2 regions of the Streptomyces sp. NPDC087845 genome follow, and region 1 is predicted to be linked to the other one. Evidence: riboswitches for the same ligand, from Rfam matches in the RefSeq annotation. Region 1 holds a riboswitch; the other holds the start of a gene.
What was found. Region 1 has a riboswitch for S-adenosylmethionine ahead of ACIOMQ_RS20595 (aminotransferase class V-fold PLP-dependent enzyme). Riboswitches for the same ligand answer to the same signal wherever they lie in the genome.
Positions count from the first base shown of each region.

Region 2: linked by a shared signal. The riboswitch ahead of thrC (threonine synthase) and the one ahead of ACIOMQ_RS20595 (aminotransferase class V-fold PLP-dependent enzyme) in region 1 are both predicted to bind S-adenosylmethionine.

Region 1 is NZ_JBIUVC010000007.1:354,064-358,351, forward strand. It holds gene ACIOMQ_RS20595 (aminotransferase class V-fold PLP-dependent enzyme) at 5-1,381, opposite strand; SAM riboswitch class IV at 1,557-1,674, opposite strand; gene trpD (anthranilate phosphoribosyltransferase) at 1,758-2,822, opposite strand; gene ACIOMQ_RS20605 (cytochrome bc complex cytochrome b subunit) at 2,949-4,288, opposite strand, start outside.
Region 2 is NZ_JBIUVC010000001.1:974,261-978,548, reverse strand. It holds gene ACIOMQ_RS04545 (trehalose-6-phosphate synthase) at 1-615, opposite strand, end outside; gene ACIOMQ_RS04540 (glucosyl-3-phosphoglycerate synthase) at 670-1,614, opposite strand; SAM riboswitch class I at 1,768-1,894, shown strand; gene thrC (threonine synthase) at 1,912-3,231, shown strand; gene ACIOMQ_RS04530 (MoaD/ThiS family protein) at 3,261-3,539, shown strand; gene ACIOMQ_RS04525 (cold-shock protein) at 3,962-4,168, shown strand.

The DNA of each region.
Region 1 (4,288 bases):
GCCGTCAGAGCTGCGCCGTGCCCCGGTCCGGAACGCAGCGGCCACCCTCGGTGCGGTACTTCCACTGGGCGCCCTCGCTCACCAGTTCCCCGACGGCGCGGACGAAGCGCTCGATGTGCTCGTCCGGCGTACCGGCCCCGAAACTCACCCGGATCGCGTTGAGCGAGCTCTCGCCCGGCTCGGCCTCCGGCGCGCCGCACTCGCCGACCTCCTGCGGGTCGCTGCCCAGCAGGGTGCGGACCAGCGGGTGGGCACAGAACAGTCCGTCGCGGACCCCGATGCCGTACTCGGCGGAGAGCGCGGCGGCGAAGTGCGAGCTGTTCCAGCCCTCCACGACGAAGGAGATGACGCCGACCCTCGGGGCGTCGTCGCCGAACAGCGAGAGCACCTTGACCTCGGGGACGTCGGCGAGTCCGGCCCGGACGGCGGCGACGAGGTGCTGCTCCCGGGCGACCAGCTGGTCGAAGCCCGCCTCGGTGAGTGCCTTGCAGGCGGAGGCGATGGAGTACACGCCGATGACGTTCGGGGAACCGGCCTCGTGGCGGGCGGCGGTGGAGTGCCACTCGACGTCCACGCCACCATCGGCGCGGCGGGCGACCCTGCGCGAGGCGCCGCCGCCGGCCAGGTACGGCTCGGCGTCCTGCAGCCAGTCGGCCCGGCCCGCGAGCACCCCCGAGCCGAACGGCGCGTACAGCTTGTGCCCGGAGAAGGCGACCCAGTCGACGTCCAGTTCCGCGATGTCGACGGGGTGGTGCGGGGCCAGCTGCGCCGCGTCCAGCACGATCCGGGCACCGTGGGCGTGCGCGGCGGCCGCCAGCTCCTTCACCGGCCACAGCTCGCCGGTGACGTTGGAGGCGCCGGTGACGCAGACCAGCGCGGGGCCGTAGGGGTCGCGGTCGGCGAGCGCCCGCTCCAGCGTCTCGACGGCCTGGGCCGGGGTGCGCGGGGCGTTCAGGTAGGTCACCCGGGCGTCGCGCCACGGCAGCAGCGAGGCGTGGTGCTCGGTCTCGTACACGAAGACCTGGCAGCCGGCGGGGACGACGGCGGCCAGCAGGTTGAGGGAGTCGGTGGTCGAGCGGGTGAAGATCACCTGGTCGTCCGCGCGGCAGCCGAGGAACTCGGCGACGGTCGCGCGGCTGTTCTCGAAGAGGTCCGTGGAGAGCTGCGAGAGGTACCCGGCGCCGCGGTGGACGCTGCCGTAGTACGGGGCGTACGCGGCGATGTCGTCCCAGACGCGCTGCAGGGCGGGGGCGCTGGCGGCGTAGTCCAGAGCGGCGTACGCGACCTCGCCGCCCGTGACCAGCGGAACCGTTACGTCCTTGCCCAGAACCGACAGAGGGGAACAAAGCGACTGATCGGCGGCAGCGGTGAAGACAGACATGGCGAACTCCCGTAACAGGCAGGCGAATCGCGTGCGCCGGCGGATACGCGGCAGCGCAGCGGAAAGAGAAAAAGGGTGTGCGGAGGAGGGCCGAGAAGCCCTATCGCATTCGCTTGCTCACAAGAGACTCCCTAGGGACCAGGACCCCGGGGGTTGGCATTCACAGATGCCGAGGGGCCCGCGCTTGCCGCAGACCTCGCTGCCTACGGCCTGGTCTTCACCCGGGGCACCCCGCCACGGACGGAGGGTTGCCGGACAGCGGGCCGGGGCCGTAGTCGCTGTCACTCATGACCTGCGCAGCATCTTGCCATACGTACGTCGACGCGCAAGGCGCGGTCCAGGATCCGGACCGCGCCCTGCGTCACTTTCCGTCCGCTCAGGCGTTGCTGACCGCCACCCAGCGCTCCAGCACCTGCCGGGCCGCCCCCGAGTCGATGGACTCGGCGGCCTTCGCGATCCCTGCGGCCAGCTGCTCGTTCAGCGTGCCGTCCGCCGGGTCCAGGGCCACCAGCGCCGCCGCCGAGTTGAGCAGCACGGCCTCCCGTACGGGCCCCTGCTCGCCCGCCAGCACCCGGCGGGCCACATCCGCGTTGTACGAGGCGTCGGCGCCGCGCAGCGCCTGTGCCGGCACCAGCTCCAGACCGACGTCGCGCGGGTCGAACGCCTCCTCGCGCACCGCTCCGTCCCGGACCACCCAGACGCGCGAGGTCGCGGTCGTCGCCAGCTCGTCCAGGCCGTCGTCACCGCGGAAGACCAGCGCCGAATTGCCGAGCTCGGCGAGGACACCGGCGACGATGGGCGCCATCCGCAGGTCGGCGACGCCGATCGCCTGGGAGCGGACCTTGGCCGGGTTGGTGAGCGGCCCGAGGATGTTGAACGTCGTCGGGGCGCCGAGCTCCTTGCGGGCCCTGGCGGCGTACCGCAGGGCGGGGTGGAACTTCACCGCGAAGCAGAAGGTGATGCCCGCCTCCTCGGCGACCTCGACGACCCGCTGCGCGCTGAGCTCCAGATTGACGCCGAGCTTCTCCAGCACGTCGGAGGAACCGCTCGCCGAGGAGGAGGCGCGGTTGCCGTGCTTGACGACCTTGGCGCCGGTACCCGCGACGACGATCGCGGACATCGTGGAGATGTTGACCGTCTTGGCGAGGTCGCCGCCGGTGCCGACGATGTCGACCGTGCGACCGGGCACGTGGATGGTGTGGGCGTGCTCGTACATCGCGCGCACCAGGCCGGACACCTCGTCGACCGTCTCGCCCTTGGCGCGCAGGGCCACCGCGAAACCGGCGATCTGCACATCGGTCGCCTCACCGCTCATGATGCGGTCCATCGCCCACGCGGTGTCGTCCGCGTTCAGGTCCTCGCCGCGCAGCAGCGGATTCAGCACGCCGGGCCAGGAACGGTCCGCCACGCTGTCGCCGCCGACCGGGGTCACAACGTTCATGGTCCGCTCCTGGGGGTCCACAGCCGATAAAAGGGGATGTCCCCCACCCTATCGAGCGCCGGGGACAGCGAAGAGCCCCGTCCATCGGATGGACGGGGCTCCTGCTGTGGCGATCAGTTCAGGCGATCAGTGGTGACCGTGGCCGCTGGTGATCTCCTTGTACTCCTCGGCGGTGGGCTTGGCGATCTGGTTGTCCCCGCCGTAGTAGCCCTTGCTGAGCTTGGCGCGCAGCTTCTGGAGGGCGGGCACCTTGCGCTCGACACCGTTCTCGTCGACCGTCGGGCCGATCTCGACCGGCTGGTACTGCTCGTGCGCGGTGAGCGTGTGCAGCTGCTCCGGACCGAGCGGCTCGTGGATCTCGACGAACTCGCCGTGCGGCAGGCGCTTGATGATGCCGGACTCGCGCCCGTGCAGCACCTTCTCCTTGTCGCGGCGCTGGAGACCGAGGCAGATCCGGCGGGTGATGACGAACGCGAGGACCGGGCCGACGAAGATGAAGATCCGGACGAACCAGGAGATGGCGTTCAGCGACAGGTGGAAGTGCGTGGCCCACAGGTCGTTGCCACCGCCGATGAAGACGATGACGTACTCGGTGATCCAGGCGACGCCGAAGGCCGTCCGGGTCGGGGCGTTGCGCGGGCGGTCCAGGATGTGGTGCTCGCGCTTGTCCCCGGTGATCCAGGACTCGACGAACGGGTAGACCGCGATGATCGCGAGCACCAGTCCGAAGGCCATCAACGGGATGAACACGCCCAGGACCAGCGTGTGGCCCCAGAGGTTGATCTCCCAGCCCGGCATCACTCGGATCAGACCCTCGGCGAAGCCCATGTACCAGTCGGGCTGGGCGCCGGTGGACACCTGGTCCGGGCGGTACGGGCCGATGGCCCAGATCGGGTTGATCGAGGCGATGGCCGCGATGACGGCGATGATGCCGAAGACCAGGAAGAAGAACCCGCCGGCCTTCGCCATGTACACCGGCAGCAGCGGCATGCCGACGACGTTCTTGTTGCTGCGTCCGGGGCCCGCGAACTGCGTGTGCTTGTGGTAGAAGACCAGGATCAGGTGCGCCACCAGCAGACCGAGCATGATGCCCGGCAGCAGCAGGATGTGGATCGAGTAGAACCGGGCGACGAAGTCGTGGCCGGGGAACTCTCCGCCGAACAGGAACATCGAGATGTACGTGCCGACGATCGGCATCGACAGGATCGCGCCCTGGGTGAAGCGGACACCCGTGCCGGAGAGCAGGTCGTCCGGGAGCGAGTAGCCGGTGAAGCCGGTGAACATGCCCAGCACGAACAGCAGGAAGCCGAAGAGCCAGTTGATCTCGCGCGGCTTGCGGAACGCGCCCGTGAAGAAGACGCGCATCATGTGCACGAACATGCCGGCCAGGAAGATCAGCGCGGCCCAGTGGTGGATCTGGCGAACCAGCAGACCACCGCGGACGTCGAAGCTGATGTCCAGCGTCG
Region 2 (4,288 bases), on a different contig from region 1:
GAACGCCGCCCGGTCCGCGCCCAGGATGCCGTGCAGCAACTGCTCGGCGATGTCGTCGGGAAGCAGGCGGAAGTAGTCGACGGGCGCCCACGGGGTGTGCGTGAAGTGGCCGATTTGCAGGTCGGGGCGGAGCTCGCGGAGCATGCCGGGCACCAGCGCCAGGTGGTAGTCCTGCACCAGCACCGCCGCGCCGGGACCCGCCTCCGCGGCGAGCGCCTCGGCGAAGGCCCGGTTGTACGTCTCGAACGACGCCCACTGCCGCCGGAACTCCGCGTCGAAGACCGGCTCCAGCGGGGTCTGGTACAGCAGGTGGTGGATGAACCAGAGCACCGAGTTCGCGATGCCGTTGTACGCGTCCGCGTGCACGGCCGCGTCGATGTCGAGCATCCGCACGCCCGGCTCACCGACCCCGCGCCGGACCGCCTCCCGGTCCCCGTCACCGAGCGCGGCGCACACCCACAGCTTGTCCTTGACGGCGCTCAGCCCGGAGACGAGCCCGCCGCCGCCCCGTTTCGCGTCGAGTGACCCGTCGGTGCCCAGCGCGTACGACACCGGGCCGCGGTTGGACGCGACGAGGACCTGGGCGGCGGGCTGGGCTTCGTGCTCGGAGACCATGTTGCGGAATCTAGCCCGATCACGAACCGCCCAAACGTGCGAAGTCGGGTCACGTCAGGCCGCGCGGCGTGAAATGTACTCCTCGATCTCGCGCATCGGCGGCCGCTCCTCGGTGTCCACCGCATGGGTGTGCGGTACGAAGCCGTCCTCACCGCGCTCGAACTGGGTGAGCGAAGGCCGTACCAGGTGCCCGCGGGACAGCCGGAGCTGGGCGGTCCGGTAGATCGCCGCCGCCATTCGGCCGAGCGCCTGACCGTCCTGGTGGCGGTGCTTGCGCACCCCCACGTCGACCTGGGCCAGCGCGTCCAGGCCCACCGTGTGCAGCGCGTCGACCAGGAGACCCAGTTCCACCCCGTAGCCGACGGGGAAGGGCAGCTGTTCGAGGAGGGAGCGGCGTACGGCGTACTCGCCGCCCAGCGGCTGGACGAAACCGGCCAGCTGCGGCCAGTGCATATTGAGCAGCGGACGGGCCACCAGCTCGGTGACGCGGCCGCCCTGCCCCGCGGTGTCGCCGAGCGGCCGGTCGTACATCGCCTTGACGAACCGCACGTCCGGATCGGTCAGCAGCGGGCCCACGATGCCGGAGACGAAGTCGGCCGAGAAGTCCTTCAGGTCGGCGTCGACGAAGCAGACGATGTCACCGCCGGTCACCAGGAGCGACCGCCACAGCACCTCGCCCTTGCCGGGCACGGCAGGTATCCGGGGCAGTATGTCGTCCCGGTGGACCACCCGCGCGCCGGCCTCCCGGGCCGCCTTCGCGGTGGCGTCCGTGGAACCGGAATCGATCACCACGAGTTCGTCGACCAGCTGGACCTTCTCCATCAGCTCGCGCCGGATCGTCGCGACGATCGCGCCGACCGTCGCCTCCTCGTTCAGCGCGGGCAGCACGACGCTCACGCTCCCGCGGCCCGGTTCCTTGGCTGCGAGGAGCCGGTCCAGCGGGCGGTCGGCGACCGACCAGGAACGCCTGGCCAGCCAGCGTTCGACCTCTTCCAGCACGGTCGATACTCCCTGTATGTGATCCATCTCGCGGTTCGGACGACTATCTCAACTGTCCGCTGCTTCGGTTACAGTCTTGAACAACGCGGATGGCCGTCGCATGTCGGGGTCAGTCCGCCAATAAATGCCCGGATCGTGGATCCGGTGCCACAGCGCTCATCCAGAGGGACTGAGGGAACGGCCCGTTGAAGTCCCGGCAACCCTCCTGCCGACCGCGAGGTCAGGTAGGGAAGGTGCCAATTCCGTCTCGTGGCGAAATGCGCCGCGAGGAAGATGAGGAGAAAGGGCCTCGCCTCCATGGCTGCGCAGACTGTTGCAGTAAGCACCAATTCTTCCACCGGCGCTGACGCCGAGACCGGCACCGTCGATCTGGGCCCCGCCGCGGCGCTTTCCTGCCGGGAGTGCGGCGAGCGTTTCGAGCTCGGCCCCCTTTTCGCCTGCGCGTCGTGTTTCGGGCCGCTCGAAGTGGCGTACGACCTGCCGAGCGGCTCCCCCGACGAGCTGAAGAAGCGCATCGAGGCCGGACCGAACAACATCTGGCGTTACGCGCCGCTGCTGCCGGTCCCCGCCGATGTCGCGGACAAGCCCAACATCAACCCCGGCTTCACCAAGCTGGTCAAGGCCGACAACCTCGCCCGTGAGCTGGGCGTCACCGGCGGCCTGTACGTCAAGGACGACTCCGGCAACCCGACGCACTCCTTCAAGGACCGGGTCGTCGCCATCGCCGTCGAGGCCGCCCGCGCCTTCGGATTCACCACCCTCTCCTGCTCCTCCACCGGCAATCTCGCCGGTGCGGTGGGCGCCGCCGCCGCCCGCGCCGGTTTCCGCTCCTGCGTGTTCATCCCGCACGACCTGGAACAGGGCAAGGTCGTCATGGCCGCGGTGTACGGCGGTGAGCTGGTCGGCATCGAGGGCAACTACGACGACGTCAACCGCTTCTGCTCGGAGCTCATCGGCGACCCGCTCGGCGAGGGCTGGGGCTTCGTCAACGTCAACCTGCGCCCCTACTACGGCGAGGGCTCCAAGACCCTGGCCTACGAGATCTGCGAGCAGCTCGGCTGGCGGCTGCCCGACCAGATCGTCATCCCGATCGCGTCCGGCTCGCAGCTCACGAAGATCGACAAGGGCCTCCAGGAGCTGATCAAGCTCGGTCTGGTCGAGGACAAGCCGTACAAGATCTTCGGTGCCCAGGCCGAGGGCTGCTCCCCGGTCTCCACCGCCTTCAAGGCCGGACTCGACGTCGTACGGCCCCAGAAGCCGAACACCATCGCCAAGTCCCTGGCGATCGGCAACCCGGCCGACGGCCCGTACGTCCTGGACATCGCCCGCCGCACCGGCGGCGCGGTCGAGGACGTCGACGACGAGCAGGTCGTCGACGCGATCAAGCTGCTGGCGCGCACCGAGGGCATCTTCGCGGAGACGGCCGGCGGGGTGACGGTCGGCGTGACGAAGAAGCTCATCGAGGCCGGTCTGCTCGACCCGGCGCTGACCACCGTCGTCCTCAACACCGGTGACGGCCTCAAGACCCTGGACGCGGTGGCCGCCACCTCGCAGGCGACCGCGACGATCCGCCCGAGCCTGGACGCGTTCCGCGCCGCCGGCCTCGCCACCAGCTGACCACCCGAGACCGAAGAGAGGCACCCGCCATGAGCGTCAAGGTCCGCATCCCCACCATCCTCCGCACCTACACGGGCGGCCAGGCCGAGGTCCCGGCGGAGGGCTCGACCCTCTCGCAGGTCATCGAGTCCCTGGAGCAGAACCACCCGGGCATCGCCGCGCGCGTCCTGGACGACCAGGGCAAGCTGCGCCGCTTCGTGAACGTGTACGTCAACGACGACGACGTGCGCTTCGAGGGCGGCCTGGAGACGGCGACGCCGGACGGCGCCGGCATCTCGATCATCCCGGCGGTCGCGGGCGGCTGCTGACCCCCTGTCCGGTTTCACGGCGTTATCGGAATTGCCCCCTCTGCGAGAGAAGCGGAGGGGGCAATTCTGCATGGTTGAGCGCGGTACAGTGTGGGAAGTCCCCCCAGCTGCCCGTACCGCCCGCATACGAGAATGCGCCCGGTCGCGACAAGAAGCAGCCAAAGTGCTCGATCTCCTTGCGCCATAAGTCGCCTTTGCCCGGCCCGACTTGCCCTGGAATCTCATGAATCCCTCATATTCGGGCGTTCGGTGCTGCCCAGAATTCTCGTCCGATTGACCTGTTGCAGAGGGCAGTTGGGCAGATACATTCGGCCGCGGTCGACGCGTTCCGGCGCACACACCCTCTCCTGTCGGAGGGTGAGTTCTGACCCGGGTCCGCGAAGTGCGGTCCTGTGCAAGGGCCAGTAATAGGGGAGTTAGGCATGGCTCAGGGCACCGTCAAGTGGTTCAACGCGGAGAAGGGGTACGGCTTCATCGCGGTCGACGGTGGTGCGGATGTTTTCGTCCACTACAGCGCGATCCAGATGGACGGGTACCGCACCCTCGAAGAGGGTCAGCGAGTTGAATTCGAGATCTCGCAGGGCCAGAAGGGGCCGCAGGCGGACATGGTCAAGCTCGCCGTCGGCTGAGCTCGACGCGGTCGGCCAACGACACTACTCACGCACGGAGGGTCCGTACCCCTGGGGTACGGGCCCTCCGTGCGTCCGTGCGTCCGGGGCCGCCCGGGAGGGGGCGTGGTTGTCCACATC